DNA from 4 places in the Rhodoferax saidenbachensis genome. Region 1 is predicted to be linked to each of the others. Evidence: predicted binding sites of a transcription regulator. Region 1 holds the regulator's gene; each other region holds the start of a gene.
What was found. Region 1 encodes sigma-54, which starts transcription at its own class of promoters, with help from an activator protein. Its sites were predicted from a motif close to TGGCANGNAANCTGCTTT; they were not measured.

Region 1 (7,913 bases):
GGGTTCAATACCATCACGCCGCCACCTTCAATGGGGGGCATACGCTGCAGTGCGTCGCCACCACGGAACTCGACAACATCCGCCACGCCCGCGCGCTCGGCGTTGCGCTGCGCAAAGTCCACCATCCGGTGCGATACATCGCTACCGTAAATCAAAGGTTTCTGACCCGGCTCCGGTTTCACCACGGCGGCGGCAGCTTCGGCTTTGATAGCAGCCCAGACATGCGGCTGAAACGGCACAAACTTCTCGAAGGCAAACCGGCGCAGCGATCCGGGCGCGATGTTGCAGGCGATCTGCGCCGCTTCAATCGCAATCGTGCCGCTGCCGCAGCAAGGGTCGTACAGCGGCAGCAGATCGTCGTCGCCATCGGCCCAACCGCTTGCGGCAATCATCGCGGCAGCCAGGGTTTCCTTCAGCGGCGCATCGCCCTTGTCCTCGCGCCAGCCGCGCTTGAACAACGGTTCGCCCGAGGTGTCGATGTACAGCGAACAACTGTCCGTGGTCAGGTGGGCGTAGATGCGCACATCGGGCCATTGGGTGTTCACATCCGGACGCACGCCGTTGGCCTTGTCACGGAAGCGGTCGCACACGGCGTCCTTGATCTTGAGCGCGGCGAAGTTCAGGCTGGTCAGCGGGCTGTGCTGCGACGTGACTTCGACCTTGATACTTTGCTTGGGTGTGAACCAGATTTCCCACGCCACCTCACTGGCAGCGCGGTACAGGTCTTGTTCGTTGCGGTACTCGGTATAGGAGAGCTGCACCAGCACACGCTGCGCCAGGCGGCTGTGCAGATTGAGCAGCATCGCGTCGCGCCAGGAGCCGCGCGCCAGCACACCACCACGGCGTGTCAGCAGGTCTTCGCCCATCAGGCCGGTGGCGGCGTGCACCTCGGCGGCCAACAGCTCCTCGACACCAGCGGCGCAAGGTAAAAAGAGTTGGAGTTGCATCAGAGTGCCTTACGTAAAGAGGCGGGGGCGATCTTCAGCCCCTCGCGGTATTTGGCCACGGTGCGGCGGGCACATTCAATGCCCTGCTCCTTGAGCATCTCGGAAATCTGGTTGTCACTCAAGGGCTTCTTGGTGCTCTCGGACGCGATGAACTGCTTGATCAGCGCACGCACTGCGGTGCTGGACGCATTGCCACCGGATTCGGTACCCAGGCCGGAACCAAAGAAATACTTGAGTTCAAACGTGCCAAACGGTGTGGCCATGTATTTGGCCGTGGTCACGCGGCTGATGGTGGACTCGTGCAGGCCCAGCTCATCCGCGATCTCGCGCAGCACCAGCGGGCGCATGGCGAGTTCGCCGTGGGTGAAAAAGCTTTTTTGCCGCTCCACAATGGCGGTGCTGACGCGCAGGATGGTGTCAAAACGCTGCTGGATGTTCTTGATAAACCAACGCGCCTCCTGCAAGCGTTGCTGCAAGGCGGCGTGGCTGGCGCTGTCCTTGCCGCCGCGGTGGTTGCGCAGCACATTGGCGTAAATGTCATGCACCTTGAGGCGCGGCATCACGTCGGGGTTCAGCTGCACGCGGAACTTGGGTGTCATGCCGCCGTTGGTTTTGCCGACCTGCATGACCAGCACGTCGGGCACCACGATGTTGCGCTCCACATCCACAAAACGGCGCCCGGGCTTGGGCTCCAGCCGCGCGATCAGCGCAATCGCTTCACGTGTCAGCGCATCGCTGCTGCCGCACAGCTGCACCAGCCGCTTGATGTCGCGCCGCGCCAGCAGGTCCATGGGTTGACCACAGATGCGCAAACTCACCTGCAGCAGCTCGCGGCGTGGAGCGTCCAGAGACGCGTTCGTCAGCAGGGCCTGGAGTTGCAAGCGCAGGCATTCGCCAAGGTTGCGTGCGCCCACGCCCACGGGCTCCAGGCTGTGCAGCAGGCCCAGGGCCACGGTGAAGTGGTGCACCAGGTCTTCGACCTGTTCTTCGTCCTCCGTGCCGGCCAGCCCGCGCGCCAGATCTTCCAGCGGGTCTTCCAGATAACCGTCGTCGTTGAGCGACTCGATCAGGAAACGCAGAGCCGCACTATCGGCCGTACCTAGGCGCAGCGCCAGCGCCTGGCGGTGCAGATGGGCCTGCAGGCTTTCCTGCGTACGTGCCAGCTCGGTGGCGTCCTTGTCTTCACCATCGCCCAGGTTGTTGGTACGGGCCTTGGCGTCCACGCCCCATTCACCATCGTCGTGCGCCGTTTCGGTCGTACCATCGCCTTCCCAGTTCGGCCCGTCGTCAGCCGACAGGGGCGTGGCTTCATCGTCGTTTTTGGTCTCAGACCCGGTGGATGTTGCGTAATCAGCTATTGAATTAGGAGCAAATTCCATCTCCCGATCGCCTTCACTGACCGGCGTGTCGGCCTGACCGAGGCCAAACTCCTCACGTTCCGCGCGCTCTTCCGAAAGTTCGAGAAACGGGTTTTCGTCGAGCATCTGCTCCACTTCCTGGCTCAATTCGAGCGTGGACAACTGCAGCAACCGGATGGATTGCTGGAGTTGAGGAGTGAGCGCCAGGTGTTGCGAGACGCGTAGGGACAGCCCCTGTTTCATCACATTTTGAAGTGTTCGCCCAGATACACGCGACGCACATCGGCGTTGTTCACGATCTCGGAAGGCGTGCCCTGCGCCAGCACGTGGCCATCGCTGATGATGTAGGCGTGGTCGCAGATACCCAGGGTTTCGCGCACGTTGTGGTCGGTGATCAACACACCAATGCCGCGGGCCTTGAGGAAGTTGATGATGCGCTGGATCTCGATCACCGCAATCGGGTCGATACCGGCAAACGGTTCGTCCAGCAGGATAAAGCGCGGCCGCGTGGCCAGCGCGCGGGCAATTTCCACACGGCGGCGCTCGCCGCCGGACAGGGCCAGCGCAGGCGACTCGCGCAGATGCTCCACACGCAGCTCCTGCAGCAATGACGTCAGTCGCGATTCGATCTCTGCGCTTTTCAGCGGCTCGCCCGCATCGTCACGCTGCAGTTCCAGCACGGCACGCACGTTGTCTTCGACATTGAGCTTGCGGAATATCGAAGCCTCTTGCGGCAGGTAACCCAGCCCCAGGCGCGCACGGCGGTGGATGGGCATGTGTTCGATGGAATGGCCATCGATGGTGATGTCACCGGCGCTGGCCCGCAGCAGGCCCACGATCATGTAAAACGAAGTGGTCTTGCCCGCACCATTCGGGCCCAGCAGGCCCACGACCTCACCGGTACGCACCGCCAGCGACACGTCCTTGACGACCTGGCGCTTGCCATATGACTTTTGCAGGTGGCGCGCCTCCAGCCGACCCGTGCCGGTATCGGCGGCTGTATCTATCGCCGCATCTGCATCGGGTGGGGCGCTCACTGGGTCGCTCCGCCCAGCGTGGTGGTGGAGCGCAATACAGGCGCCGGCCCGGCAGGCGCAGGTGATGCCGCAGCGCCACTCTCGGGCTTGGGGGTCAGCATGGCGCGCACACGGCCGCCGGGTGCACCTGCCACGCCTTTGTTGGCGTTGCCATCCACGGTAAACATGTCGGTCAGGTTGTTGTAGACGATGACGCCGCCCGTAATTTCATCTCCCAGCGCGCTGCCGCGAAAACGCCGCAGTTGGGCTTTTTTGGCGAACTTGACGGTGTCCGCCTTACCGTCGTATTCGATGGTTTCGCCTTCGCCTTCAATGAATTCGTCCAGTGCTTCGCGTTTTTGCCTAAAAAAGGCGGGCGTGGCCGTGGAACCGGTGACCAGGCCAAACTGGTAACCATCCGGGTCTTGGCGCACCTCGACCTGGGCCCCGCGGATCACGATGGTGCCTTTGGTCAGAACCACGCGACCGGTAAAGACGCTGACCTGCTTCACATCGTCGTAACGCAGCGCATCGGCCTCGATGTTCATGGGTTTATCACGGTCGGCTTTTTCGGCCAGCGCCGGGCCGGCAGAGCCCGCAAAGGCAGCCACCATCAACAGGGAAAAATAGGGGATTTTCATAAAGGCACGAAACTTGCTCGAAAAACGCTTCGGCCATTGTACCGAGCGCATCGCAGGTTCCAGCCCCAGCAGTGAAATAAGGCACGGCCGCGTTGGGCCGCCCATTTGGGAGGTGGCGCTCCGCCAGAGAGGTGGCGCGAGCCTCGATCAGCCGTCGGCGTTGATTTTGGTGATTAGCTCTTGCAACACGCCGGCCGCGCGGTCGTTGTCCACCTGGCAGGTGCCCGCGTTGTCGTGGCCACCGCCGCCGTAGGTCAGCATCAGGTCACCAATGCGGGTCTTGGAGCTGCGGTTGGTGATGGACTTGCCGGTCGCAAACACGGTGTTCTGTTTCTGCACGCCCCACAACACGTGGATGGAGATATTGGTCTCGGGAAACATCGCGTAAACCATGAAACGGTTCACCGCAAAAATGGTTTCCTCGTTACGCAGGTCCAGCACCAGCAGATTGCCGTGTACGGTGGAACAGCGTTCAATCTGGTCCCGCGCCCGCGCAGTGTGGTCGAAATACAGGTCAACCCGCTCGATCACATCGGGCAGCTGCAGGATCTCGTCAATGGTGTGGTCGTGGCAGTATTGGATGAGGTCCATCATCAACTGGTAGTTGCTGACGCGGAACTCGCGGAAGCGGCCCAAACCGGTGCGTGAATCCATCAGGAAATTGAGCAGCACCCAGTCGGTGGGCTCCAGGATTTCTTCACGGCTGAACTGGGCCGAATCACCCTTATCCACAGCATCCATCATGTCGTGGAAAGACGCAGGGAAAGCCGCAGCACCGCCGTAGTGGTCAAACACCACGCGTGCAGCAGACGCTACGTCGGGGTGGATGATGTGGTTGGGGCGCTCGCCGGTATTGCGCACCGCTTCGGACGCGTGGTGGTCAAACGCCAGATGCACGCCGGGCACATACGGCAGGTTGGTGGTGATGTCGCGGTCGGACACCTCCACCTTGCCATCCTGCATGTCCTTGGGGTGGACGAACTTGATGTCGTCGATCAGTTCCAGCTCATTGAGCAGCACGGCGCACACCAGACCGTCAAAATCACTGCGGGTAACGAGCCTGAATTTCTGGTGTGGCATGGGGCGGTCTCCTGGGCCGGGGTTGCTGGTAAAACCATTCTAGCCCCGCCCCGAGACACTTCGTTACATTTCCCGCGCGAGATGGGCGGAAGTCGTTGTGAATTCTTCTCAGCGCCCTGCACGCACATCCGCCACCAGCGACTCCACGACCAGCAGCGCACGCTCCATGCTGCGGGCAATCGAGCCATCGGTGTAGAAGCGCCCCGCCACGCCCAGGGCGGGAACGCCCTCGACCTTGTAGGCGTTTTGCAACTGGGTGGCGCGGCTGACCTTGCTGACCACGGTGAACGAGTTGAACTGCTCCATGAACTTGGCTTTGTCCACGCCTTGTTTGGCAATCCATTCAGCGATCTGTTCGCCGCGCGTCAGGTTGATTTTTTCTGCATGGATGGCAGCAAACACCTTGGCATGCAGCGTGTCGACCAGCCCCATGGCTTCGAGCGTGTAGTACAGCCGTTGTTGCGGGGCAAAGCTGTCATTGAAGGCCACGGGTACGCGGCGGAACGCCACGTCCTTGGGCAGCTTCTTGATCCATGCCGCTAGCGTGGGCTCAAACGCATTGCAATGCGGGCAGCTGTACCAGAAGAACTCCACCACTTCGACCTTGCCGGCCGGGGCTTCCACCGCAGCGCGTGGGTCCAGCACCATGTAGTCGGTGCCCGGCTGGGGTTTGGCGGCCTGTGCCTGTGCCAGAGAAGGCAACAGGGCCGATGCGGTCATGGCAGCACCTGCGGCGGCCTGGGAAAATTCACGACGTTTCATATGCAACAACTCCAATAAGGCCCGTGTGACAAACAAGCCGGGCAAAAGTTCCGGGGCTTAGCGCCTGTTCATTTCCTATTTGGGTACGCGGACCAGGGCCGTCTCCAGCCCGGCCTTGTCCAGCTTTTCCTTGGAACGGTCCGCGTCTTCCTTCTTGTCGAAAGGCCCGGAGCGCACACGGAACACGATGCGTCCCGATTGCTCGCGCTCGGAAATCTTGGTCTCAATGCCGCTGAGCGACAGCTTGGCCCGGTGCGCCTCGGCATCTTCTGCCGTACGGAAGGCACCGACCTGCACAAAATAAACAAACGGCTCGGCACCGCCGGCAGCCATCTTGGATTTGGCTAGGTCTCCCAGCGGGTCTGCCGATACGGCAGGCTTCACTTCGCCCTTGCTATCTGCTTTGTTGTCCGGCTTGGCATCGGCTTTGGGCTCTGCCTTGGCTTCGGGTTTGGCCGGTTTGGCTGCAGACGCAGCGGTCGCAGGAGTGGTCGGCACCACCGCAGGAGAGGTCTTGGCCGGGTTCTTGCCGTACAGCGGTGCGTTGGGATCCCAGTCCTTGTTTTTCTTGGCTTCGGCCTCGTCCTGGTCACTGGACCGGCTCTGGCTCTTGTTCATGAAAGGCACAGGGACCTTGGTGACGTAAACCGCCACGGCCAACGCACCGGCCAGCCCCACCACCACACCAATAATGAAACCCAGAATGGTTCCGCCACGTTCAAACTTCATATGTTTCCTTTTCACCGGTTGGGGCCAGCGCTATTGCTGCGCAATTAGCCTAGCCCCAAGGTCTCACATCTTTTGCGGGGCACTCACACCCAGCACCGCCAAGCCATTGTGCAATACCTGCGCCGTCGCGGCCACCAGGGCCAGGCGCGCCAACTTCACGGCTTCGTCATCCACTAGGATGCGTTCGGCGTCGTAGTAGCTGTGGTAACTGGCGGCCAGTTCACGCAGGTAGAAGGTCACATCGTGCGGCGCATTGTCGGCCGCCGCGGCGATCAGCATCTCGGGGTACTTGGCCAGCAGCAGCATCAGGGCCTGGGCTTGCGGGCTTTGCAGAGCCGAAAGGTCCACCGCCTTGAGGCTGGCCACATCGCCACCCCAGGTGGCCAGCACGGAGCAGATGCGTGCGTGCGCGTACTGCACGTAGTAGACCGGGTTGTCGTTGTTCTTGGCCACGGCCAGGTCGACGTCAAAGGTGTACTCGGTGTCGGGCTTGCGGGACAGCAGGAAGAAGCGCACCGCATCCTTGCTGGTCCACTCGATCAAATCACGCAGCGTCACATAGCTACCCGCGCGCTTGCTGATCTTGACCTCTTCACCACCCTTGACCACCCGCACCATGGTGTGCAGCACATAGTCGGGGTAGCCCTGGGGAATGCCCACGCCCGCCGCCTGCAGGCCGGCGCGCACGCGCGCAATGGTGCCGTGGTGGTCGGTGCCCTGGATGTTCACCACCTTGGTGAAGCCGCGTTCCCATTTGGCGATGTGGTACGCCACATCGGGCACAAAGTAGGTGTAGCTGCCGTCCTGCTTGCGCATCACGCGGTCTTTGTCGTCACCGTAATCGGTGGACTTGAGCCACAGCGCGCCGTCGAGTTCATAGGTCTTGCCAGCAGCTTGCAGGCGCTTCACGGCGTCGTCCACACGGCCGCTGGTGTAGAGGCTGCTTTCCAGGTAGTAGTTGTCAAACTGGACCGAGAACGCCTTCAAATCCAGATCCTGCTCGTGGCGCAGGTAGGCCACGGCGAACTGGCGCATGCCGTCCAGGTCGTTGATGTCGCCGCTGGCGGTGAACTCACGGTCGTCGGACTTGACGGTCTTGCCGGCCAGGAAGTCAGCAGCAATGTCGGCGATGTAGTCGCCGTTGTAGGCCGCAGCCTTCTCACCGCTGGGCCACTGCGCGTCGCCGGGCTTGAAGCCTTGGGCGCGCAGGTGGGTGCTGCTGGCCAGGGTGTTGATCTGCACACCCGCGTCGTTGTAATAGAACTCGCGGTACACATCCCAGCCCTGGGTTTCCAGCAGATTACAGATCGCATCGCCCAGCGCGGCCTGGCGGCCGTGGCCCACGTGCAGCGGGCCGGTGGGGTTGGCCGAGACAAACTC
Region 2 (7,913 bases), 960 kb from region 1:
CGCCGCCCTGTTCGGCTTTGGTGGTATCGCCGCCAGTGCGGTAGGAATCGGCAAGATTCTGTTTGTTGTCTTCCTGGTTCTGGCCGTCGCCAGTTATCTGTTTGGCTTCATCAAACGCGGTTAACCGCTGACTGCGCCAAGCGCATTTTTTTCCGCCCACAGGTAGTGGGGCCTGTCACTACCTCCCCTCAAGTATTTTTTCTTTCCCTTAACCCTCATTGGAGATTTACCATGAAATTACGCACTACTCTCGCTATCGTTTTTGCCACTCTGGCACTGCTCGTCACCTCGGGCTGCGCCGTCCAGCGCGGTCAACAAACCGTGGGTGAATATGTCGACGATGCTGGCATCACCACCCTGGTGAAGTCCCGTTTTGTGGAAGACAAGACAGTGGACGCCGCTTCCATCAAGGTCGAAACCCTCAAGGGCACCGTGATGTTGTCCGGCTTTGCCAAGAGCACTGCCGAAAAGAACACTGCTGAAAACATCGCTCGCGGTGTCAAGGGTGTTGTTGCCGTACGCAACGAACTCGCTGTGCGTCCTTGATCGGCATACACAGCCATCACCAACCTATCCACCTTTAAGGAGATTCATATGAACTGGGACCGTATTCAAGGTAACTGGAAACAAGTCACTGGCCGTGCCAAAGAGCAATGGGGCAAACTGACCGACGATGACCTCGATGTCATTGCCGGCCGCCGCGACCAGCTCGCCGGCAAAATCCAGGAGCGCTACGGCGTTGTCAAGGATGAAGCCGAGAAGCAACTGGCTGAATGGGAACGCAAGGCAACAGATGCCTGGTTCGTGACCAAGGAATAGCCCACACCGGCTTTTCCAGCAGTCCGCTGCGCCAGACGCCCCGTACTTCGCAAGGAGTACGGGGCGTTTTTTCATGGGGATACCAATGGGATAATTCCCGCGCGGCCTGCGCCACACCTCCATCGTCACACCAAAAACACCATGCAACTCGCCACCTGGAACGTCAACTCCCTCAGCGTACGCCTGCCCCAGGTCCTGGACTGGCTGGCGGCCAACCCGGTCGACGTGCTGGCCCTGCAGGAACTGAAGATGACGGACGACAAGTTCCCGGCGGACGCCTTCACCGCAGCGGGCTACCAGGCCCAGTGGTTTGGGCAAAAGACCTACAACGGCGTGGCCCTGCTCTCGCGCGCGCCGGTCACCGATGTGGTGAAGAACATCCCGGGGTTTGACGATGACATGTCGCGCGTGATCACGGGCACGGTCGTCCCGGAGGGAGCCGCACCGGGCGCGGCGGGCGTTCGCGTGATCGGCGCCTACTTTCCCAACGGGCAGGAACCCGGCAGCGACAAGTTTGAGTACAAGATGGAATGGCTCACAGCGCTGCGCCGCTGGGTCAAGGAAGAGCTGGCCCGACACCCGCAACTGGTGCTGATGGGCGACTACAACATCACCTTTGACGACGACGATGTGTGGGACCCGGTAGGCCTGGAAGGCAGCATCCACTGCACGGAAGAAGAGCGTTACCACCTGCGCGCACTGGTCGCGCTGGGGCTGCACGACAGCCACCGCCTGTTCCCCCAGGCGCCCAAAAGCTTTAGCTGGTGGGACTACCGCGACGCGGGCTTCAGGCGCAACCGCGGCCTGCGCATCGACCACATTCTGGTGAGCGCTGCGCTCAAGCCCGGCGTGCAGTCCTGCGCGATTGACAAGCTGCCGCGCAATAACGAGCGCCCCAGTGACCACGCACCCGTAGTGGTAACGTTGCAACCCATCTGAAACGCTATTGTTTCAATAGCTGCTTGCGCATATTCCGTGCGGGCTAGAGGCCTATTTGGCACTCAAACCTGCGCTGGTCACTCCAGACCCAACTCCTGGATCTTGCGCGTGATGGTATTGCGGCCAATGCCCAGTTTGTGCGCCGCCTCGATGCGGCGGCCCTTGGTGTTGGCCAGCGCGGCGAGGATCAGGCGCGACTCAAAGCGCCGCGTCAGTGCGTCCCACACATCGAGCCGACCTGCACCCAGCAGCGCCACCGCCTCGGTCTCCAACTCGGCCTCCCAACCTTCCAGCGGGCCATGCGCTACCGGCAATGGCAGCGCCACGTCTGCTGCGATATCGGCAGGCAATACGTGGTCTGCGTGCGTGGCGATGGCCGTCAGACCGACGGGCAATACGGCAGCACCTGCCTTGGGTAGCAAAACATCGGCGGCAGAGGCCGTACGGCCCACGCCCACTTCAGGCGGCAAATCCTTGGGTTCAATCACCTGTGCTGGCGCCATCACGGTGAGCCAGTGGCAGATGTTTTCCAACTGGCGCACATTGCCGGGGAAAGCAAAGGATTCCAGCCAGCCCAATGCGGCGTCGGAAATGCGTTTGGGTTCCACACCGAGTTGTTTGGCACTTTGCTGCAGGAAATGGCGCGTCAACATGGACACGTCTTCCTTGCGTTCGCGCAAGGCCGGCAGGCGCAGGCGGATCACGTTCAGGCGGTGGAACAAGTCTTCGCGGAACACGCCGTCCTTGACGCGTTGCTCCAGATCCTGGTGCGTCGCGGCAATCACGCGCACATTGGATTTCACGGCGCTGTGGCCACCCACGCGGTAGAAATGGCCGTCGCTCAAGACACGCAACAAACGGGTTTGCAGCTCAAACGGCATGTCGCCGATTTCGTCCAGAAACAGCGTGCCACCATCGGCCTGCTCAAAGCGGCCGCGGCGCATGGTTTGCGCGCCGGTAAAGGCGCCGCGTTCATGACCGAAGAGTTCACTTTCCAGCAAATCTTTCGGGATGGCCGCGGTGTTGATGGCGACAAAGGGACCATTGGCGCGGGGCGAATGTTTGTGCAGCGCGCGCGCCACGAGTTCTTTGCCGGAGCCGGACTCACCGGTGATCATGACCGTGACATTGCTTTGCGACAGGCGACCAATCGCACGAAACACATCCTGCATGGCGGGCGCCTGGCCCAGCATTTCGGGGGTTTCCGTCAGGCGTTCCTCGGCCACTTCCTCGCGCTGGCTTTCTTCCACGGCACGGCGGATCAACTCCACCGCCTTGGGCAGATCAAACGGCTTGGGCAGGTACTCAAAGGCACCGCCCTGAAAGGCACTGACCGCGCTGTCCAAATCGGAAAAGGCCGTCATGATGATGACGGGCAGGCCCGGGTATTTGCTCTTTACCTTTTCCAGCAACTCCAGGCCTGAGCCACCGGGCATACGAATATCACTGACCAGAATCTGCGGGCCTTCATCGTCGGCAGCGGTACTGAGTGCGGCAAGTACATCGCGGGAATTGGAGAAGCTGCGGGTCGGCAAATGCTCGCGCAACAGCGCCTTCTCCAACACGAAGCGTATAGACTGGTCATCGTCTACGATCCAAATCGGCTTCATGTTTTTAGGGTCCCCAGGTTCTGACATTACGGTAGCGGAATCAATATTTTGAAATCCGTCCGGCCTGGTACGCTATCGACCTCGATCAATCCATGGTGTTGCTGTACAAAGGTTTGCGCCAATGTCAGCCCCAGCCCCGAACCGCCCTCCCTGCCCGACACCAGCGGATAGAAAATGCGGTCCTTGATCGAATCTGGCACACCAGGTCCGTTGTCAATGACATGCAATTCCAATGCCAACCGGTAACGCTGTTTGCCAAATGTGATTTGGCGGGTCACGCGGGAGCGAAATGTCAGCTGTGCATCACCCGCGGCAATGCGGTCCACCAGCGCCTGGCAGGCGTTGTGCGCGATGTTCAGAACGGTCTGTATCAGCTGTTCACGGTCACCACGGAACTCGGGGATGGAAATGTCGTAGTCCCGCATCACCCGCAACCCCTTGGGAAACTCGGCCAGGATCAGGGAGCGCACGCGCTCACACACTTCGTGGATGTTCACATCGCCCACCATGTGCGGCCGGCGGTGCGGCGCCAGCAACCGGTCCACCAGGCTTTGCAGGCGGTCGGCCTCGTGGATGATGACCTGGGTGTATTCGGTCAGCTCGGGCGACTCCATCTCCATCTCGAGCAACTGTGCCGCGCCACGGATGCCGCCCAGCGGGTTCTTGATCTCGTGGGCGAGGTTGCGGATCAGTTCCTTGTTGGTCTGCGCCTGCTCGGCCAGGCGTTCTTCACGGTCCTGGCGCGCCTGCTGCTCCAGCGGCACCATCTCGACAATGATTTCATCGGCAGGCTCGGTACGGGTGATGATCACGTGCACCGGTAGCGGGTCGTAGCCCGTGCGCTTGAGCCAGGCGTCATAACGCAGGGCGGCAAATTCGTTTTCGCTGGCCCCCTCCAGCGCATTCTGTAGCTGGAAAGGTTCGGTGAAGGCGTCGGTCAGCAGTGCGCCGACGATCATGCGGCGTGAGGTGCCCAGTGCGTCTTCGAGCGCAGAGTTCGAAAAAAGGACGGACGCATCGTTGCGCACCACAGCCACCAGCGTGGCCAACAGGTCAAACGACTGGAAGCGAACCAGTGCGGAAACAGATGCCGGGGGGGGTGCAGGGTTTTTCAAGCCTGCTATTTTGCCGCAGTCGCTGTGGGCATGCGGCCCAACTCACGCCGCAGGCCGGCAATGTCGCTCTCATTGCGGCTGATGTTGGCCTTGAGTTCTGCAACACGGTCCAGGTACTTCTGGTGGTTGCGCGCTTCGGGGCCCAGTTTTTCAGGCTCACCGTTGTTGTATTCCTTTTGCAGCTCCAGCTGGCGCGCCTCTGCCTTCTTGAGCTCCGACTCCAGAATCAGGCGGGCATCGGAATCCTTGGCACGCTGGTCATTCGCATCCACGCGCTGTCCGGGCTGGCCGGTCTGGCTGGCAGACGCAACACGTGTGGCACCCGGCTTCTGGGCCTGGACAACCGTTACGTTACCACCCGAAACCAGCTTGCAATGCTTGGCCTGGGCTTCTGGAACCGTGTTGGTGTACTCATTGCCACAGCGGTAGATGCGCTCTTGCGCCATGGCGCTGTTCGCCAACAGACAAGTTGCCAAGGGAATCAAAAAAATGGGTTTCATGCAATGTTCACGCAAACCTGCGCAAGGTGGTTGGTTCAGTATGCGCCAAAAAAGTCAAAAAACAAAAGTCCCACACCAAGCCAAGGGTTTCGAGGTGTAAAGCACGCCAGAGGTTCCCCAAAAGAAAAGGACGGCATGCGCCGTCCTTTTCATCTCTGTCACATGCGCTGCCGCAGGGGCAGCGAATATTACAGGGAGAAGTACATGTCGAACTCGGCAGGGTGCACCGACATGCGCATGCGGGTGACTTCGGTCATCTTCAGCTCGATGTAGGCGTCAATCATGCTGTCAGTGAACACACCGCCCTTGGTCAGGAACGCACGGTCTTTGTCCAGGCATTCCAGCGCCTGGTCCAGGCTGTGGCATACGGTGGGGATCAACTTGTCTTCTTCTGGAGGCAAATGGTACAGATCCTTGGAGGCGGCTTCGCCAGGATGGATCTTGTTTTCCACGCCATCCAGACCGGCCATCAACAGGGCAGCAAAGCCCAGGTAAGGGTTCATCAGTGGATCGGGGAAGCGGGCTTCCACACGACGGCCTTTGGGGTTTGCCACAAAAGGAATACGGATGGAGGCAGAACGGTTCTTGGCGGAGTACGCCAGTTTCACCGGTGCTTCGAAGTGAGGAACCAGACGCTTGTAGCTGTTGGTGCCGGGGTTGGTGATGGCATTCAGGGCACGCGCGTGCTTGATGATGCCGCCGATGTAGTACAGCGCGAAGTCCGACAGACCTGCATAGCCGTCGCCAGCAAACAGGTTCTTGCCATCTTTCCACACGGACTGGTGCACGTGCATGCCGGAACCGTTGTCACCGTGGTAAGGCTTGGGCATGAACGTGGCGGTCTTGCCGTAGGCATTGGCCACGTTGTGCACCACGTACTTTTGCAGCATGGTCCAGTCAGCGCGTTCCACCAGCGTGGAGAAGCGGGTACCGATTTCGTTTTGGCCAGCGCCCGCCACTTCGTGGTGGAACACTTCAACCGGGATGCCCAGGGATTCGAGGATCAGGGACATCTCGGCGCGCATGTCTTGCGTGCTGTCGACAGGAGGCACGGGGAAATAGCCGCCCTTGACGGTGGGGCGGTGGCCACGGTTGCCGCCTTCGAGCTTGGCACCGGTGTTCCAGGGTGCTTCGTACTCATCGATTTCGTAGAAGGTGTTGTTGGATTCTGTGCTCCAGCGAACGCCGTCGAAGATGAAGAATTCTGGCTCGGGACCGAAGTAGGCGGTATCACCAATACCGGAAGCCTTCAGGTAGGCTTCAGCGCGCTTGGCGATGGAACGTGGGTCGCGGTCGTAGGACTTGCCGTCAGTTGGCTCCACCACATCACAGTTCATGATGATGGTGGTTTCTTCGAAGAAGGGGTCGATGTTGGCCGTGTTGGGATCGGGCATCAACAACATGTCGGAAGCCTCAATGCCTTTCCAGCCAGCGATGGAAGAACCGTCGAATGCGTGGCCGGAAGTGAACTTGTCTTCGTCGAAATGCGAAACAGGCACGGTGGTGTGCTGCTGCTTGCCACGGGTATCGGTGAAACGGAAATCAACAAACTTGACTTCGTTTTCTTTCACCATCTTCATCACGTCAGCGACGGTCTTGGCCATCAAATACTCCTATTTGCAAAAAATGCACACGGTTGTTAAAAAGTTTGCCCTGTCCACAATGCAGCTTTTGTGCCAAAAATCGCCCTGCAGACATTTTCACGAAAACGCGCTATTTTGCCCTGAGAACGTGCGCTTTTGAGAGTGCGGCTACGCAAAGAATACGCGCAGCCTCAGAGGCAACGAAACGAAATGCACCAAAATTGAAACCCACCTGAATGCACGAAATTGGTGCAATATCAGGAACGCACCAATTCAGGGCCAAGCGAGGCCTGCAAGGCGACCAGCCCCTGGCGCAGAACACCATAGGCCTGCGCCACCTGCGCAGGCAAGCCCTTCACACCCAGCTCGATATGCCGACCATATTCAGGGTGGTCCACGCTGGGAAGACTGAACACTTTCACCGCATATTGGCGTTCAATCTCCTCCATGAGGGGCGTCAAGGTGGACTCCATGGCGCCGAACACGATCACGGATTGTTCTGCCCAAGCGCCGCGCGCAAACAGATGCGCGTAATGGGTGTCCAGCACCCACTCCACCATGGGCCAAGCCATCACCGGAAATCCCGGTACAAAGTAAACACGCCCCCCGCCTGCGCCCGTGCAGCTAAACCCGGGAATCTTGTTGTAAGGGTTGGGAATGATCTCTGCACCCACTGGAAACGTACCCATGTTCAGGCGGTGTAAATTGTCACTGCGATTGGGCTCGTAAGGCAGCCCCTGCTCACGCGCAATATCTGCCATGCGCTCCAGGATCAATGCCTGGGCCTGGGGGTGCAGGGCCAGTTCACGACCGAGCGCCTTGGCAGCGCACTGGCGCGTATGGTCATCCGGCGTAGCACCAATGCCGCCAAACGAAAACACCACGTCCCCGGAGGCAAACGCGCGCTGGAGCGTAGCGGTGATACGCTCGGGTGCGTCCCCCACGTAGTCGGCATACGCCACCTGCAAACCACGTGCGCCCAGCAACTCGATGGCTTTGGCCAGGTGTTTGTCGGCACGTTTGCCGGACAGTATTTCGTCACCGATGATGACCAGACCAAAATTCATGGCGCCTCCAGCGGCAAGGCGGGCGCAACTGGAGCCACCACCTCGGCGGCCTCCTCAACAACTTCCTGGGCGGCGCGTTGCGCACGCAGGTCACGCAAAGCCGCCAGGCAGTAGTGGGTGAACCACAGGGACGCAAAGGCAAACACCAGCGTGTAAATCCAGATTGCGAGGGGCAACAGAAAGACAAAAAATGCAGCGGCAAGCAGGGCACCCGAGGCCCACAGCAGACTGGGCGCCGCGCCCAGATACCCGGCAAACACCCCCATGCCTAACAGCCAGC
Region 3 (7,913 bases), 210 kb from region 1:
CGCTACAGCATGCTCATGCATCCCGACGTGTCGGGCACCCTGTCAGTCACTTTGCGGGGGGTCACGGTGACGGAAGCGCTGGAAGCGATTCGCGATGTCTATGGCTACGACTTCAAGATCGAGGGCCGTCGTATCACCGTCTACGCCCCCACGTTGCAGACGCGTGTGTTCACCATCAACTACCCGACATCTTTGCGTACCGGAAGCAGCGAGTTGCGCGTGTCTTCCGGGGCGGGCCTGCAGAGCACCACGACGGGTACGGGTACCTCTGCGACCACAGGCGGGACCACAACCAGCCAGCAGCCTGAAAACAGCCGCGTGTCGACCACGTCCCGTTCCGACTTCTGGGGTGAGCTGGCGGCTTCGGTGCGCAGCCTGGTGGGAACCGGCGAAGGGCGCAACGTGGTGTCCAGCCCGCAGGCGGGCATTCTGGCCGTACGTGCCATGCCTGAAGAACTGCGCCAGGTGGACAAGTTCCTCAAGGCCACCCAGGCTTCGGTGGAGCGCCAGGTCATGCTGGAAGCCAAAGTGGTTGAAGTGGAACTGCGCGATGGTTATCAAAGCGGCGTGAACTGGGGTGCTTTGGGAAGTGATGTGAATGGGCAGGTGGCGCTCGGCGTGATGGGTAGCGGGGTCAGTGGCACGAACCCCTTTGCACAAGGCACTACCACCATCAATGGCGCGGTAGCTTTCCCGGCAGGTGGTGGGGGATTGTTTGGTCTCGCCCTGGCCACCAGCCAGTTTGCGGCGGTGCTGGGTTTTCTGGAGACACAGGGCGATGTACAAACGCTCTCCAGCCCCCGCCTGGCCACGTTGAACAACCAGAAGGCGGTGCTCAAGGTCGGTTCAGACGAGTTTTATGTGACCGGTGTGACGGGCGGTACGTCTACCAGCAGCAGCTCCAACACAAGCAGCAGCAATACCACCATGCCGACGGTGACACTGACACCGTTTTTCTCTGGTATTTCGCTGGATGTGACGCCGCAGATTGACGATGGCGTGAACGTCACGTTGCATGTGCACCCATCACTCACCACGGTGACCGAAAAGACCAAGCAGGTCGATCTGGGGAGTGTGGGCAATTACCGCTTGCCGCTGGCCTCTAGCAGCGTGAATGAGACCGACACGCTGGTGCGGATTCAGGACGGCAACATCGTTGCCATTGGCGGCCTGATGCAGTTGGAATCCAGCCGCAATGCGTCGGGCCTTCCCGGTACCACGGGTATGCCGGGGCTGGGTGCTCTGTTTGGCAACCGGTCCACACAAGGCCGCAAGAAAGAAGTGATTGTGTTGATCAAACCCACCATCATCCGTACCGCTGCCGACTGGGAAGCCCAGTCGCGTCGCGCCCGCGCTGCGCTGGAAGACATGGACGCAAGCCGGGCCCGTGTGATCCAGATTGACGGTAACCTGGCCAAGTAATGTATCTGGGGCATTTTTCACTCAGGGAAGCCCCTTTTTCCATCACGCCGGATACGGACTTTTATTATCCGCACGAAGGCGCGCAGGCCTCTCTGAACATGCTGCTGGTGGCATTGCGCAGTGGGGAGGGCTTTGTCAAGGTGGTGGGCGAATTGGGCTGCGGCAAGACCGTTTTGTGCCGCCAGCTGCTCAAGGTCTTGCAGGGTGAGTTTGTCACCGCCTACATCCCCAACCCCGACATGGGGCCCGATGATTTGCTGATGGCGCTGTGTGCAGAGCTGAACTTCGAGGTCGTGCAACCGCCGCAGCGTCACCAGATGCTGGGGGCCCTGCGCGATGGTTTGCTGGCCCATGCCGAACAGGGGCGCAAGGTGTTGGTTTGTATTGACGAAGCGCAGGCCATCCCCGTGCGCACCGTGGAGAGCCTGCGGCTGCTTTCCAACCTTGAAACAGAAAAGCGAAAGCTGTTGCAGCTGGTGTTGTTAGGCCAGCCGGATCTGGACGACAAGCTGGCGCGCCCCGAGATTCGCCAACTGCTGCAGCGCATTACCTTCAGCGAATACCTGGGGCCCATGCACGCCAAACGGGTTGCGACCTACCTAGAACATCGCCTCGCCACGGCCGCATTGAATGGCAACACAGACATTCAGCTCTTCACACCCCGGGCTGCCATGGCGATTGCCCACTACAGTGCGGGCGTGCCACGGCTGATCAACATCCTGGCGCACAAATGCCTGATGTTGGCCTATGGCGAAGACCGGCAGCGTGTGTCGGTGGCGCATGTGCACCTGGCCGCGCGGGATACACCGGGCATCAAAGCGCGCAGGCCCTGGTGGCTGTGGCTGCGCCCGCTTCGGCGCAGTCCGGTGCATGGCGCATGGCGTGAAACGGATGCATTCCAGCCTCTGGGCGGTGCACGGGAGGATCCTCCATGAGTGTGATCAACAAGATGTTGCGGGACCTGGACCAACGCCAATCGGCAGAGCCGGGCTTGCGTCAGGGCGTCACCAGCGTTTCAGGGGCCGCCATCCGTCCGCCGGCAAGGCGCAAGGCGCGTGGATCACGGGCATTCCTTATCGGCGGGGTGCTGGTGTTGGTGCTGGGAATCGGTCTGGGGTACGTGTGGACGTTCGGATTGCCGGAAAGTCTGAGGACGCTGATGGAGTCTTCTGTGCAGGTGCCAGCCATGGCATCCACGCCTGCCGCTGTTCCAGCGCCGCCCCCTGAGCCAGCGGCGGCGCCCCAGGTCGTGATAGCGCCGCCTCTGCCAGTGGCCTCTGCGCCCGAGGTGCTAGCGCCGGTCACGCCACCACCCGTGGTTGAAAGTCGCCCCGCTACGCCTCCCCCTGCCCAACCCACACCGGTGCTGCGGGCGGAGCCAGCATTGCGCAGCGCCAGGAATGTCCCTGCTACGACCCCTGCAGTCGCGCCGGCCGCCGTGCCTGCCAGCGCTCCCGTGGTGTCGCCAGCGCATGTCCCAGTGCCGCGCGAGACCCCTGCACAGCGCCAGCAACTGGCCGCCAAGGAAACCCTGGCCAACGCACAAGCCCTGTGGAATAGCGGCTCGCGGGATGCGGCGATAGACCTTTTGCAGGAAGCCGTGTCCAGCGCTGAGCGCGGTGCTGCCCCGGCCCAGGTCCTGCCGCCTTTGGTGCGCGAACTGGCGCGGATGCAACTGGCCGAGTCACGCCCGGGCGCGGTGTGGGCGCTGCTCACCCGGCTGGAGCCGCAATTGCGCAACGAGGCGGACCTGTGGGCCGTGCGCGCCAATGCGGCGCAGCGCCTGGGGCACCACCAGGACAGCGTGCAGTCGTATACGACTGCGCTGCAGTCACGCCCCACCGAGCAGCGCTGGTTATTGGGCGCCGCGGTGTCTCTGGCCGCGCTGGGTCAGATTGCCAACGCCGCCGAGATGGCGGACAAGGCGCGTGCCAGTGGTCCCATCAGCCGGGATGTGTTGCAGTACCTGCGCCAGATGGGTGTGCCGGTTAAGGATCAATAAGCACTCCAGCCCGCATTCAGCTTGCGCAAGCAGCTACTAAATCAATAGCATTTCAGATGCTTTGGCGCAAAACGCGGCGGTACTGCATGGCTTCCGCCACATGCACCAGTTCGGTGGTGTCCGAACCTGCGAGGTCCGCAATGGTGCGGGCAATCTTCAGTGCGCGGTGTGTTCCGCGCGCCGACCAGCCTAATTGCGCTGATGCGGATTGCAGAAACTTGAGAGCGGCAGGGTCGAGCTGTGCGTGGGTGTCAATTTCCTGCCCGGCCAGCGCTTGGTTGGTTTTGCCCTGCCGCAGTTGCGCCCGCGCGCGCGCGGCGGTGCTGCGCTGGCGGATGTCGGCGGTGCTTTCGCCCGGCGGGGTGTTCAGCAGCTCGGTGGACGGCAGGGAAGGTACTTCCACATGCAGGTCGATGCGGTCCATCAAAGGGCCGCTGAGCTTGGACTGGTAGCGGTGAATCTGGTCCGGCGTGCAGCGGCAACTGCGCAGGGAGGAGCCCTGAAATCCGCACGGACAGGGATTCATGGCGCCTATCAACTGGAACCGGGCGGGAAACTCTGATCGGTGTGCGGCTCTGGCAATCGTGATGGTGCCGGTCTCCAGGGGTTCACGCAAAGCCTCTAAAGCGGCGCGGGAGAACTCTGCAATTTCGTCGAGGAACAAAATTCCATGGTGCGCCATGGAGATTTCTCCGGGGCGCGGAGGCGATCCGCCACCGACCAATGCCACCGCGCTGGCCGTATGGTGCGGGCTGGATGTGGGCCTTTGCCCGTAGCGCTCCATGGAGAACCGTCCGGTCAGGCTGCCGATGGCGGCGCTTTGCAGTGCCTCCTCACTCGACATTTCTGGCAACAGTCCGGCAAACCGCTGGGCCAGCATGGACTTGCCGGAGCCTGGAGCGCCCACCAGCAGCAGACTGTGCCCACCTGCGGCGGCAATCTCCAGCGCCCGTTTGGCTGCGGCCTGGCCTTTCACGTCGGCCATGTCTGCACTGGCCGCACGCAGGACCGGTGCCAGGGCTGACATCTGGGCCCAGCCGTCATCGGCTTCTTCGGCGTCGGGTGGCAACACATTCGCTCCGCCTTCCGGCGCAAAGTGGCGCACAACGTCCAGCAGATGCCTGGCCCGGTAAACCTGTGCACCCGGCACCAGGGCCGCTTCTTCCGCACTACCAGGCGGCAGTACCAGTTTGGCCCCGACTGTGCCCATATGCAAGGCCAAAGCCGTCGCCAGTGCACCACGAACGGGCCGCAACTCCCCGGACAGTGACAACTCACCCGCAAACTCATACCCGGCGAGTTTGGCGCCGTCGATCTGGCCACTGGCCGCCAATATGCCCAGAGCGATGGGTAAATCCAGGCGGCCAGAATCTTTGGGCAAATCGGCCGGCGCCAGATTCACGGTAATACGCTTGGTTAAAGGGAACTCAAGCTGTGAGTTCTGGATGGCACAGCGCACCCGCTCGCGCGCCTCCTTGACCTCTACATCGGCCAGACCCACCAGCGTGAAGCTGGGTAACCCGTTCGCGAGATGGACTTCCACGGTGACCTGGGTGGCCTCCAGGCCCAGCAGGGCACGGCTTTGCACCAAAGATAAGCTCATACACCAATCCTCCCAAAACAGTGCGCAATATCCCGGTGCATCCGATCTGGCCGCACCAATGGCGTGCATGCTGGTTATTTATACAGTTATCTTAACGCATGTCATCTGAAAAGGGTGCACACCAACGCAACAGATTTTCAAAGTCTGGTTGGCACGCCTCCTGCTTAGAACATAGGTCTCCCGATCCCTGGAGCAGCAGACTATCCAGGTCCGGTGTCTGCAATCAACCGTTTAGAAGCTGAGGTGAACACATGAAACTAGTGACGGCCATCATCAAACCGTTCAAGCTCGATGAGGTGCGCGAAGCCTTGTCGGGTATTGGTGTGCAAGGCATTACCGTCACCGAAGTCAAAGGCTTCGGTCGTCAAAAAGGCCATACAGAGCTGTACCGCGGTGCGGAATACGTGGTCGACTTTTTGCCCAAGGTAAAAATCGAAGCCGCCATTGACGACGCTCTCGTGGAACGTGTCATCGAAGCGATTGAAGGTGCTGCACGCACCGGCAAGATCGGCGACGGAAAAATCTTCGTCTACAACCTGGAACAGGTTGTGCGCATTCGTACCGGCGAAACCGGCAAAGAAGCGCTGTAACCAGAAAGAGAGCAACAACATGAAAAAACTGCTTGTATCCCTGGCCTTGGGCCTGAGCCTGATTGGCGCGGGAAGCTTTGCGATGGCGCAAACCGCCGCCGCTCCCGCTGCTGAAGCCCCTGCTGCTGCAGCGCCCGCCGCTGAAACCAAACCCGCTGACGCGGCTGCCCCTGCTGCCGCTCCCGCTGCTGCAGCGGCCGCTGCGCCAGCCGCCGCTCCCGCACCGGTTCCCAACAAGGGCGACACCGCCTGGATGGCAACCGCGACCGCCCTGGTTCTGTTCATGACCATCCCCGGTCTGGCCCTGTTCTACGGTGGCCTGGTGCGCAGCAAGAATATGCTGTCGGTCCTGATGCAGGTCTTCGTTGTCACGTCGCTGATCTATGTGCTGTGGGCCGTTTACGGTTACACGCTGGCATTTGGTGGTGACGGCGCCTTCTTCGGCACGCTGGACAAACTCTTCCTCAAAGGTATCACCCCTGACTCCATCGCTGCAACGTTCAGCAAGGGTGTGGTTATCCCCGAGCTGAGCTTTGTTGCCTTCCAGGCCACGTTTGCTGCTATCACCTGTGCCCTGATCGTGGGTGCATTTGCCGAGCGCATCAAGTTCTCCGCCGTGCTGGCTTTCAGCGTGTTGTGGTTCACTTTCAGCTACCTGCCCATGGCACACATGGTCTGGTACTGGGCCGGCCCTGACGCGATCACTGACGCAGCTTCTCTGGAAAAAGTGGTGGGCGCTGCCGGTTACCTGTGGGCCAAGGGCGCACTGGACTTCGCTGGTGGTACCGTCGTGCACATCAACGCCGCTGTGGCCGGTTTGGTCGGTGCCTACGTGGTTGGCAAGCGCATTGGTTACGGCAAGGAACCCATGGCCCCTCACAGCCTGACACTGACCATGGTCGGTGCTGCCATGCTGTGGTTCGGCTGGTTCGGTTTCAACGCTGGCTCCAATCTGGAAGCCAATGGCCTGGCTGCCCTGGCTTTCATCAACACCATGCTGGCGACCGCTGCGGCGACCCTGGCCTGGATCACCGGTGAAGCGCTGACCCGTGGCAAGGCTTCCATGCTCGGCGCAGCGTCTGGTGCTGTGGCCGGTCTGGTTGCCATTACACCTGCTTGCGGTTTTGTGGGCCCCATGGGCGCCATCATCATCGGCCTGGTTGGCGGTTTCGCCTGCCTGTGGGGTGTCAACGGTCTGAAGAAACTGCTGGGTGCAGACGACTCTCTGGATGTGTTTGGTGTGCACGGCGTGGGCGGTATCGTCGGCGCCCTGCTGACCGGTGTGTTTGCAGCGCCATCGCTGGGGGGCACTGGCGTGTACGACTATGTGGCCAACGCAGTGGGTGCTGAGTACTCCATCGCCAGCCAGGTCTGGATTCAAGCGCAAGGCGTTCTGGTCACCATCGTGCTGTCGGGTGTGGTGTCGTTCATCGCCTTCAAGCTGGTGGACCTGACCATCGGCCTGCGTGTTAGCGAAGAAGACGAGCGCGAAGGCCTGGACATCACGTCCCACGGCGAAACCGCTTACAACCGCTAAGCGACTGACAGACTTGTATTTAGTGAGATAGCGAGACAGTCTCCTTTCTTCTTGAGACTTCGGCCCGGCAGAACTTCGGTTCTCCCGGGCCGTTTTTTTGCCCGAACCGGGCGCACCATTTTTCGCCGGACCGTCCCAAGTTCTGAACCGCTTGGCGGTCAGCCCCGCCAGCGAAAAATTAGCCCCCTTGGGGGTCATAATTTGGCCCATGCAAAACGATCTGACCCTGCGCTCCAATGAACTGTGGTGCGAAATCAAACCTGAACTTGGCGGCTGCATAGCCGGCCTGTGGCTGGGCGATGTGCCGGTGCTGCGCTCCACCCGCGCACAAGACCTGCACTCGGTGCGCCAGTCGGGCAGCTACCCGCTGGTGCCGTTCTCCAACCGCATTGGCCACGGCCAGCTGCAATGGGCTGGCACCAGCCATCCGCTGGTAAAAAATTTTGAGCCCGAGGCCCATGCCATCCATGGCATCGGCTGGGAGCGGCCCTGGGAGGTGCTGGAGTCCAGCGCCCAGTTCGCCATGCTCTCGTTTGAACACAAGGCCGACACGGCTTGGCCGTTTGACTTCGACAGCTCCCAGGTCTTCAAGATCAGCGACAACGCGCTGGAGATGACTCTCAGCATCACCAACCAGTCCCAGGTCTCCGCGCCCGTGGGGTTGGGGTGGCACCCGTACTTTGCCAAGCACCCGGGCAGCCGCGTCGCGTTCGCCGCCACCGGCCGCTGGGAGATGGGTACCGACAAGCTGCCCACCCA
Region 4 (7,913 bases), 600 kb from region 1:
TGCGGCCGGCCAGCATGGCCTCCATCACCTGCTGCGCACCGGCGAACTTGAGCGCCTCCACGTCCAGGCCGGCTTCTTTGAAGTAGCCTTTCTCCACCGCCGCAAAGAAGGGCAAACCGGCTGCGACGGGCCAGTAGCCGATGCGAATCTTGAGGCCACTCTGGGCGCGCACGATGGCGGGTGCGGCCAGCACACCGAGTGCCGCTGCGCCGTGCTTGAGCAGGCTGCGACGCGTGGCTCCGGTGGTGATCTCGGAGGTGGGGGCTTCTTGTCGGGTCATGGTGGTTCCAGTTCAGGGTTAAGGGGTTTGGGTGTTTGAAATCAATTGGGTTTGCGCGATGCCACGTAGGCGCGCCAGCCGCCGTGTTCGCTGACGTCCTGGGCGGCTTCGAGGGCATGGCCTTCGCAAATGAAGCCGGTGACCCAGGTGCCGTCGGCCAGTTCCACATTGCCCAGGCCCAGCGGCTGCGGAATCAGCGCCAGAAAGCTGCCTATCTGTGCCTGTGGCATGTCCCACACTTCGAGTGCGATGGCAGCGCCACCCGCGGCAACGCGGCGCAGGCCGGGTTTGGGTGGCACGGTGCCGGGCAGGGCGTAGAGGCGGTAATTGGCAGACGTCGTGGAGGCCTGTAGCAGGCGGCCATCGCGCTCGGTCAACTGTCCGTTGAGCGGCATGCCTGAGAGGTGTGCGCCGACCACGGCGACCTTCATGCGCGAGCCACTGTCCGCCAGGCCAGCGATGGGTTCAGGTGCAGGCAGAGGCAATTGCAACGCGCCTTGCAGCATGCCGCTGGCATGGTGGTAGCGCTGGCCTAATTCGGCCAGTTGCCAGTCACTGCCGCACGGGCCGATGAAGGTGATGCCAAACGGCAGGCCGTCGGGCCGGATGCTGCTGGGGACGGAGATGGCGGCGTAGTCCAGCAGGTTCACAAAGTTGGTGTAGGCCCCCAGGTTGCGGTTCAGCACCACTGGGTTGGCCAGCATGGCGGCAATGGTGTAGTGCGTGGGTGCGGTGGGCACCAGCAGCACGTCGATGCCGCCCCACATGGCTGCAGCCTGCTGGCCATAGGCGCGCAATTGCGCCTGCGCAGTGCACAGGTCGGCGGCGCTGAAGTCGCGTCCCCGGGCAATGATGCTGCGCACCGGCTCCATCACCTTGTTTTCATGGGCATCGAAGAACGGGCGGATGGCGGCGTAGCGCTCTGCTACCAGTGCGCTTTCATACAACAGTGCAGCGGCCTGGGCCAACGGTGTGTAGTCAATGGAGACGGCCACACCACCCATGGCGGTGAGTCTCTCCAGCGCCTGTGCGAAAGCGGCTTCTGCGGCGGTATCGCCAAAAAACTCCAGTGTGGACGGCACACCAAAACGGAAGCTTTTGCCAAAGGGTTGGCTGGCCAGTTGCAAGGTGCGCGAATACGGGTCTTGTACATCTGGCCCCATGGCTGCCTGCAACACACGCGCAGCCACATCCACCGTGCGCGCGAAGATGGAGACACAGTCCACGCTCTGCGCCGCTGGCACCACGCCGCGTGTGCTCAACAGTCCCTTGCTGGGTTTGATACCAACGATGTTGTTCAGGCCCGCCGGTACGCGCCCGGAGCCTGCGGTGTCGGTGCCCAATGAAAAGTCCACCTCACCGTTGGCCACCACATAGGCCGAGCCTGCGCTGGAGCCGCCGGAGACATAGTCGGGGTTGAAAGCGTTGGGCACCGCGCCGTAGGGCGAGCGTGTGCCGTTGAGACCACAGGCAAACTGGTCCAGGTTGGTTTTGCCGACCAGCGTCGCACCAGAATCGAGCAGCTTCTGCACCACGCTGGCGTGTGCCTTGGGCAGGTAGGCAAACTCCTTGCAGGCCGCAGTCGTGGGCCAACCGAACGCGTCGATGTTGTCCTTGATGGCAAAGCGCAGCCCGGCCAGCGGGCCACTGGCACTGCCAGCCAGTGGCGGTTCAATATGTTCTATCCAGGCCTGGGGCGCTCCGGCCTTCTGGGTAATGTTTTGCACCATTGTTGGGTCCAATCTTGTATCCAAGATGGGATTGCAAGAGCTGTGCCAGAAATACCGGTGTGCGACAGCATTCCGTTTGTTGCAGAAGCACGCCGGTTAAAATACGTCCAAGGCCCGCTGCTCCGGCGGGCCTTGCCTTTTGTGTTTCGGAGCCATGTAGAGGACTACCATGTACAAAAACCTCGCAGCCACGTTCGTGGCGGCCTGCGCTTTTTCGCTGGCACCTAGCGGTGCTTTTTCCCAATCCAAAGATGCTGTCAAGGCAGAGCCGTTGAAGATCGGTTTTGTCTATGTCGCGCCCTTGTCCGACGCCGGCTGGGTGCACCAGCACGACGAAGGCCGCAAGGCGGTGGAAGCCGCTTTGGGCAAACAGGTGCAAACCAGCTTTGTCGAAAACGTGGCCGAAGGGCCCGATGCCGAGCGCGTGATCCGCGATCTGGCGCGCCAGGGCAACAAGCTGATCTTCACGCCCAGCTTTGGTTATATGGAACCCACGCTCAAAGTGGCGCAGGAGTTCCCGGACGTCAAGTTCGAGTCCGTCACCGGCTACAAGACCGCACCCAATGTGGCCGTGTCCAACGCGCGTTATTACGAAGGCCGTTACCTGGCCGGTATCGCCGCGGGCCGCATGACCCAAACCAATCTGGCCGGTTACGTGGCGGGTTTCCCGATCCCCGAAGTGTTGCAGGGCATCAATGCCTTCACGCTGGGGTTGCGTTCGGTCAACCCCAAGGCCGAAGTCAAGGTGGTGTGGCTGGGCGAATGGTTCAATCCGCCGCGCGAGCGTGATGCGGCCATGACCCTGTTCAACCAGAACGTGGACGTGATCGCCTTCCACACTGGCTCCACCGCCGTGATGGCGGCTGCCCAGGAGCGCGGCAAGATGGCCGTGGCCTACCACTCCGACATGCGCAAGATCGCGCCCGATGCCCAGATCATCGCCGTCACCCACGAGTGGGGTGCCTACTACACAGCGCGTGCCAAGGCCGTGCTGGCCGGCACCTGGAAGAGCGCGGGCGTGTGGGGTGGTGTCAAGGAAGGGATGATCCGCGTCGGCGACTTTGGCAGCAAGACCCCCAAGACCGTGCAGGCCGAAGTGCTGCAGCGCCAGAAGGATATTGCCGCGGGCAAGCTGCATCCCTTCCATGCCATCGCAGCCGTGCTGGACAACGAAGGCCACGAAGTCATCGCCAAGGGCCAGACCCTGAGCGACGACAAGATTCTGAACATGAACTGGCTGGTGGCGGGTGTGCAAGGCAAACTGAGTCGCTGATCTTGCATGCGTCGATAAGGCTTATTCGCCACGCCATATAGCCGGGCGGGGCGGCCGGTTTAAGCTTGCAACCTATGAAAGCCTACCGCGCCTCCCTTCTCTGGTTTGCCCCGCACAGCGCGGGGCCTCACGCAGCCTCGCCGCAAGCCCTGTTTGAAGAAGACGGCCTGCTGGTCGTCGGCCCCAATGCCCAGGGCGTGCAGGTGGTGCAGGCCATTGGCGCCTGGCGCGCACTTAAAGATAGCTACCCGCAGCTAGTGGTGGAGCATCTGCCGGGGCGCATCATCGCGCCCGGTTTCATCGACCTGCATATCCACTACCCACAGACCAATGTGATCGGTTCACCCGCACCCGGTTTGCTGCCATGGCTGGAGAACTACACATTTCCAGAAGAAAAACGCTTTGCAGCCCCCGAATACAGTGCGCAGGCAGCTGCATTTTTTATAGCGGAATTGCTTCGCAACGGCGTCACCACGGCGCTCACCTTTGCCACCTCGCACACCGAATCGGTCAACGCGCTCTTCACCGAAGCGCAGGCCCAGCGCCTGCGCCTGATCACCGGTCTGTGCCTGATGGACCGCCACGCCCCGGCCGATCTGCTGAACCAGGGGCAGGGCGCCGTGAGCGGTACCGAGCAAAGCCTGCGCGACACCGAGGCACTGATCCAGCGATGGCACGGCAAGGACCGTCTGGGCTACGCCATCACCCCGCGCTTTGCACCGACCAGCACCGACGCGCAGCTGCGCGGCGCGGGCGAACTGGCCCGGCAATACGCCGATGTGTGGATCCAGAGCCACGTGGCCGAGAACAAGGACGAAATCACCTGGGCGCGTGAACTGTTCCCTGCATCCCGTTCATATCTCGCCACCTACGACGACTTTGGCCTGATGCGCAAGCGCGCCATCTATGCCCACTGCATCCACTTTGACGACGCTGACCGCGCGTTGATGCGCGACACCGGCGCGGTGGCCGCCATCAGCCCGACCAGCAATCTGTTTCTGGGCAGCGGTTTTTTTGACTACGAAGGCGCAGACCGCATTGGTTTTGGTTACGGCCTGGCCAGCGATGTCGGTGGTGGTACCTCGTTCAGCCCGTTCCACACCATGCTGGCCGCCTACTACGTGGGCCGGGAAGGGCAGACCAAGCCCGGCCTGTCGCTCTCGCCCCAGCACCTCTGGTGGCAACACACGGCGGGCGGTGCGCGCGCGCTGGGGCTGGACGGTGTGGTGGGCAACCTGCTGCCCGGCTGCGAGGCCGACTTTGTCATCATCAACCCCAAAGCCACGCCCTTGCTGGCGCGCAAAACGGCGCTGGCGTCCAACCTGGACGAGTTGCTGTTCTCGCTGATCGTGCTGGGCGACGACCGCCTGATCGAGCGCACCGTCATTTCCCAAGCGATTTAGGGCGCTAACCCTTACAGGTACTGCGCAAGAAGCTCCTGATTTCATAGCATTGCTACGAAGGGTTATAGGGTAATCCCTTATAGTTCTGGCCATCCACGGGATGACGCCAAACCACGGCTCCCCGCTCAACACAAAGGTGCGACGCACCGCCCCCCAAGGAAACCATGATTGCGACAGAAGCGGTGAAAGAGGCCCAAGAGGCCAGCCCGTTGACACGGATACAGATTGTTTTGGTGATTCTGGCGCTGGCCTGCGGCGGCTTCGCCATCGGTACCGGTGAATTTGCCATCATGGGCCTGCTGCCGGATGTGGCAAGCACTTTTGCCGTCACCACCCCGCAGGCCGGTTATGTCATCAGCGCCTATGCACTGGGCGTGGTCGTAGGCGCACCGCTGATTGCCATTGCGGGCGCCAAGTCCTCGCGCCGCACGCTGCTTCTGATCCTCATGGCGGTTTTCACCGTCGGCAATCTGGCGAGCGCAGTTGCGCCGGATTTTCTGAGCTTCATCGTGTTGCGCTTTTTGTCGGGTCTGCCGCACGGCGCTTACTTTGGCGTCTCTGCGCTGGTGGCCGCGTCGCTGGTTCCATTGGATATGCGGGCGCGCACCGTCGGCTACGTGATGCTGGGGCTGACCGGTGCGACGCTGGTCGGCACACCGGTCATGGCGCTGTTTGGCCAGTACCTCAGCTGGCGCGTCATGTTCCTGGCCGTAGGACTGATCAGCGTGCTGACCGTGACGCTCATCTGGATCTACCTGCCACGCGACAAACCCGCCGTGGGCGCCAGCGTGGTGCGGGAACTGGTGGCTTTCACCCATCCGCAGGTGCTGCTGACACTCACGCTCGCCGCGACCGGTTTTGGCGGCATGTTTTCCATCTTCTCCTACATCGCCAGCACGGCGACCGAAGTGGCGCACATGCCGGTGGGCATGATCCCGGTGATCATGGTCCTGTTCGGCATCGGCATGAATGTGGGCAATGTGGTGGGCTCCAAGCTGGCCGACATCGCGCTCATGGGCACCATAGGCGGCATGCTGGTCTTCAACATCGTGGTGATGACGCTGTTCAGCCTCACCGCTGCCACGCCCTGGATGTTGTGCACGTCCGTGTTCCTGATCGGTTGCACCTTTGCCGCCGGCCCGGCCATCCAGACGCGGCTCATGGATGTGGCGGCAGATGGCCAGACACTGGCGGCCGCGTCCATGCACTCGGCCTTCAACATCGCCAATGCCCTGGGCGCCTGGCTGGGCGGTCTGGCCATTGCCTTTGGCTACGGTTATGCCGCCACCGGTTATGTGGGCGCCTTCCTGTCGTTCATTGGTCTGTTTGTGTTTGCGGCGTCGGTCCTGCTGGAACGGCGTGGCCGCCCCACGCACGGCCCGCGGGCTTTGGTGTCCATCCGGCAGGAGTGATAGGCTTGGGGGACGACCGATTGATAAAGCAAATGTCCCCCGCCTGAACCCGCCCATCCATGAAAAACCTTCCCCTGCTCCACTGGCATTCGATGTTCATGGGCGTGGCGCTGTTGGCGTCCGGCCGCTCCAAGGACGCGCGCAAGCGCAACGGGGCCTGTATCGTCAGCCCGGATAACAAGATTTCCGGCGTGGGCTACAACGGCCTGCCGCGCGGCTGTGATGACAATGACGAGCACTACTGGCAGGACGACGACAGCGACCCGCTGAACTCGCGCCACAGCTACATCGTCCATGCCGAGCAGAACGCCATCCTCAACTGCACAACGCTGCCGTTGCATGGTTCGACCATCTATGCCACCCAGTACCCCTGCCCCAAGTGTGTGCAGTCCATCATCCAGGTCGGTATCAAACGCGTGGTCTATCTGGACAAGAAGGAGCACCAGGAGCGCGTGAATGGGGCGTCTGAAAAGATGCTGGCGGACGCCGGCGTCGAGATTGCGTCCTTGCAGGAACTGCAACCCGAGTCCGCCGACTGGTCGGCTGAACTGGCCCAGTTCATAGAAAGCTCGACGAGCCAAAAAGCCACACCCTGACAGGGATTGCAACCGGGAACCGGGGCCAAGCTCGCGGGACCTCCCCTAAGGCATAAAAGCCGGACCAGACCAGTTGGCGTTCACTTACAAAGCGGTTTGAGAAAAGCTTTGTAAAAAACCTCCTTCTTTCCTACAACACGTCGGCCATTTGGCCGATGGTGGAGGGCAGTTCCATTTCCTAGTATTCAACTTGGTTCTGGACCTTGCACGGTGCAAAAGGAGTTGACCATGGCTGCTACTGATACATCTTCCAGTTTTCCCTCTGCCCCTGCGGCGGCGGACGGCTTTGCAGCGCAGTGGGACGAATGGGGCCCGGTGGCACACCCGTGCCGGTACTGGCCGTGTGAGCTGCTCTCGGCGTTCATGCTGCAAATGGCGGCCCAGGGCCAGTGTGTGAACGAGTCCATGATGCTGGGCAGCCGCCCGTACGCCGTGGAAAAACTCACCCAGGCCCGCACCTTGGACGACGCCAATTTGCGTGAGCTGGCGGTGCGCATGGTGGCCTACTTTGACGACGAACCTAGCCACGCCGTGGCCACGCTGGTTGCGGCCTCGCTGCACCACTGAGCGCATACCTATTACAAGCCCCTCTGTGGCCTGCCCGCGCTGCAGTACAGTGGCGCACACGCTGGCGCATCCGCCAGCACCACCCTGAGTACTACATGACGAGGCCAGCATGAAATGGGAAGGCAACCGCGAATCGGACAACGTCGAAGACCGCCGTGACGGTGGAGGCTCGGGAGGCGGCGGTCTGGGCGGTTTGCTCGGAGGTCTGCTGGGCGGCCGCAACATCGGTGCGGGCACCATCGTCATCGCCCTGGTCGGTGGCTGGGCGCTGGGCATCAATCCGCTGACGATTCTGGGCCTGCTCAGTGGCGACGGTGCGCCGACCGCGCAGGTGCAGCAAGCCCCGGCCAAGCGCCCACCCGCAGACGACCGCATGGCCAAATTCGTCTCCACCGTGCTGGCCGATACCGAAGACGTGTGGACCGATGTGTTCAAAAAAGGTGGTGCCGACTACCAGAAGCCCAAACTGGTGCTGTTCCGCGGCGCTACGCCTACCGCCTGCGGCCAGGGCCAAAGTGCCATGGGCCCGTTTTATTGCCCTGCTGACCAGAAGGTTTATATCGACCTGGGTTTTTACGAAACCCTGCAAAAGCAGTTGGGTGCGCCTGGCGACTTTGCCCAGGCCTATGTGATCGCCCATGAGGTGGGCCAC

Region 2: glnA (type I glutamate--ammonia ligase) is a predicted target of sigma-54. The motif match lies at 6,645-6,662, and genes of this name have one in related genera.
Region 3: glnK (P-II family nitrogen regulator) is a predicted target of sigma-54. The motif match lies at 5,177-5,194, and genes of this name have one in related genera.
Region 4: atzF (allophanate hydrolase) is a predicted target of sigma-54. The motif match lies at 2,041-2,058, and genes of this name have one in related genera.

What each region holds. Positions count from the first base shown of each region.
Region 1 covers NZ_CP019239.1:448,531-456,443, reverse strand. The annotation lists gene RS694_RS02220 (THUMP domain-containing class I SAM-dependent RNA methyltransferase) at 1-950, opposite strand, end outside; gene rpoN (RNA polymerase factor sigma-54) at 947-2,548, opposite strand; gene lptB (LPS export ABC transporter ATP-binding protein) at 2,548-3,342, opposite strand; gene lptA (lipopolysaccharide transport periplasmic protein LptA) at 3,339-3,962, opposite strand; gene RS694_RS02200 (exopolyphosphatase) at 4,110-5,042, opposite strand; gene RS694_RS02195 (thiol:disulfide interchange protein DsbA/DsbL) at 5,151-5,804, opposite strand; gene RS694_RS02190 (SPOR domain-containing protein) at 5,880-6,533, opposite strand; gene argS (arginine--tRNA ligase) at 6,597-7,913, opposite strand, start outside.
Region 2 covers NZ_CP019239.1:1,412,814-1,420,726, reverse strand. The annotation lists gene RS694_RS06805 (DUF1328 domain-containing protein) at 1-124, shown strand, start outside; gene RS694_RS06800 (BON domain-containing protein) at 232-546, shown strand; gene RS694_RS06795 (CsbD family protein) at 595-819, shown strand; gene RS694_RS06790 (exodeoxyribonuclease III) at 961-1,758, shown strand; gene ntrC (nitrogen regulation protein NR(I)) at 1,836-3,368, opposite strand; gene glnL (nitrogen regulation protein NR(II)) at 3,395-4,492, opposite strand; gene RS694_RS06775 (hypothetical protein) at 4,489-4,983, opposite strand; gene glnA (type I glutamate--ammonia ligase) at 5,172-6,587, opposite strand; gene RS694_RS06765 (competence/damage-inducible protein A) at 6,824-7,633, opposite strand; gene RS694_RS06760 (EI24 domain-containing protein) at 7,630-7,913, opposite strand, start outside.
Region 3 covers NZ_CP019239.1:235,361-243,273, forward strand. The annotation lists gene RS694_RS01155 (pilus (MSHA type) biogenesis protein MshL) at 1-1,422, shown strand, start outside; gene RS694_RS01160 (ExeA family protein) at 1,422-2,357, shown strand; gene RS694_RS20355 (tetratricopeptide repeat protein) at 2,354-3,424, shown strand; gene RS694_RS01170 (YifB family Mg chelatase-like AAA ATPase) at 3,477-5,027, opposite strand; gene glnK (P-II family nitrogen regulator) at 5,279-5,617, shown strand; gene RS694_RS01180 (ammonium transporter) at 5,637-7,154, shown strand; gene RS694_RS01185 (aldose 1-epimerase) at 7,363-7,913, shown strand, end outside.
Region 4 covers NZ_CP019239.1:1,045,083-1,052,995, forward strand. The annotation lists gene RS694_RS05010 (ABC transporter substrate-binding protein) at 1-280, opposite strand, end outside; gene atzF (allophanate hydrolase) at 322-2,010, opposite strand; gene RS694_RS05020 (BMP family ABC transporter substrate-binding protein) at 2,180-3,283, shown strand; gene guaD (guanine deaminase) at 3,358-4,686, shown strand; gene RS694_RS05030 (MFS transporter) at 4,851-6,098, shown strand; gene RS694_RS05035 (deoxycytidylate deaminase) at 6,158-6,694, shown strand; gene RS694_RS05040 (hypothetical protein) at 6,923-7,261, shown strand; gene ypfJ (KPN_02809 family neutral zinc metallopeptidase) at 7,371-7,913, shown strand, end outside.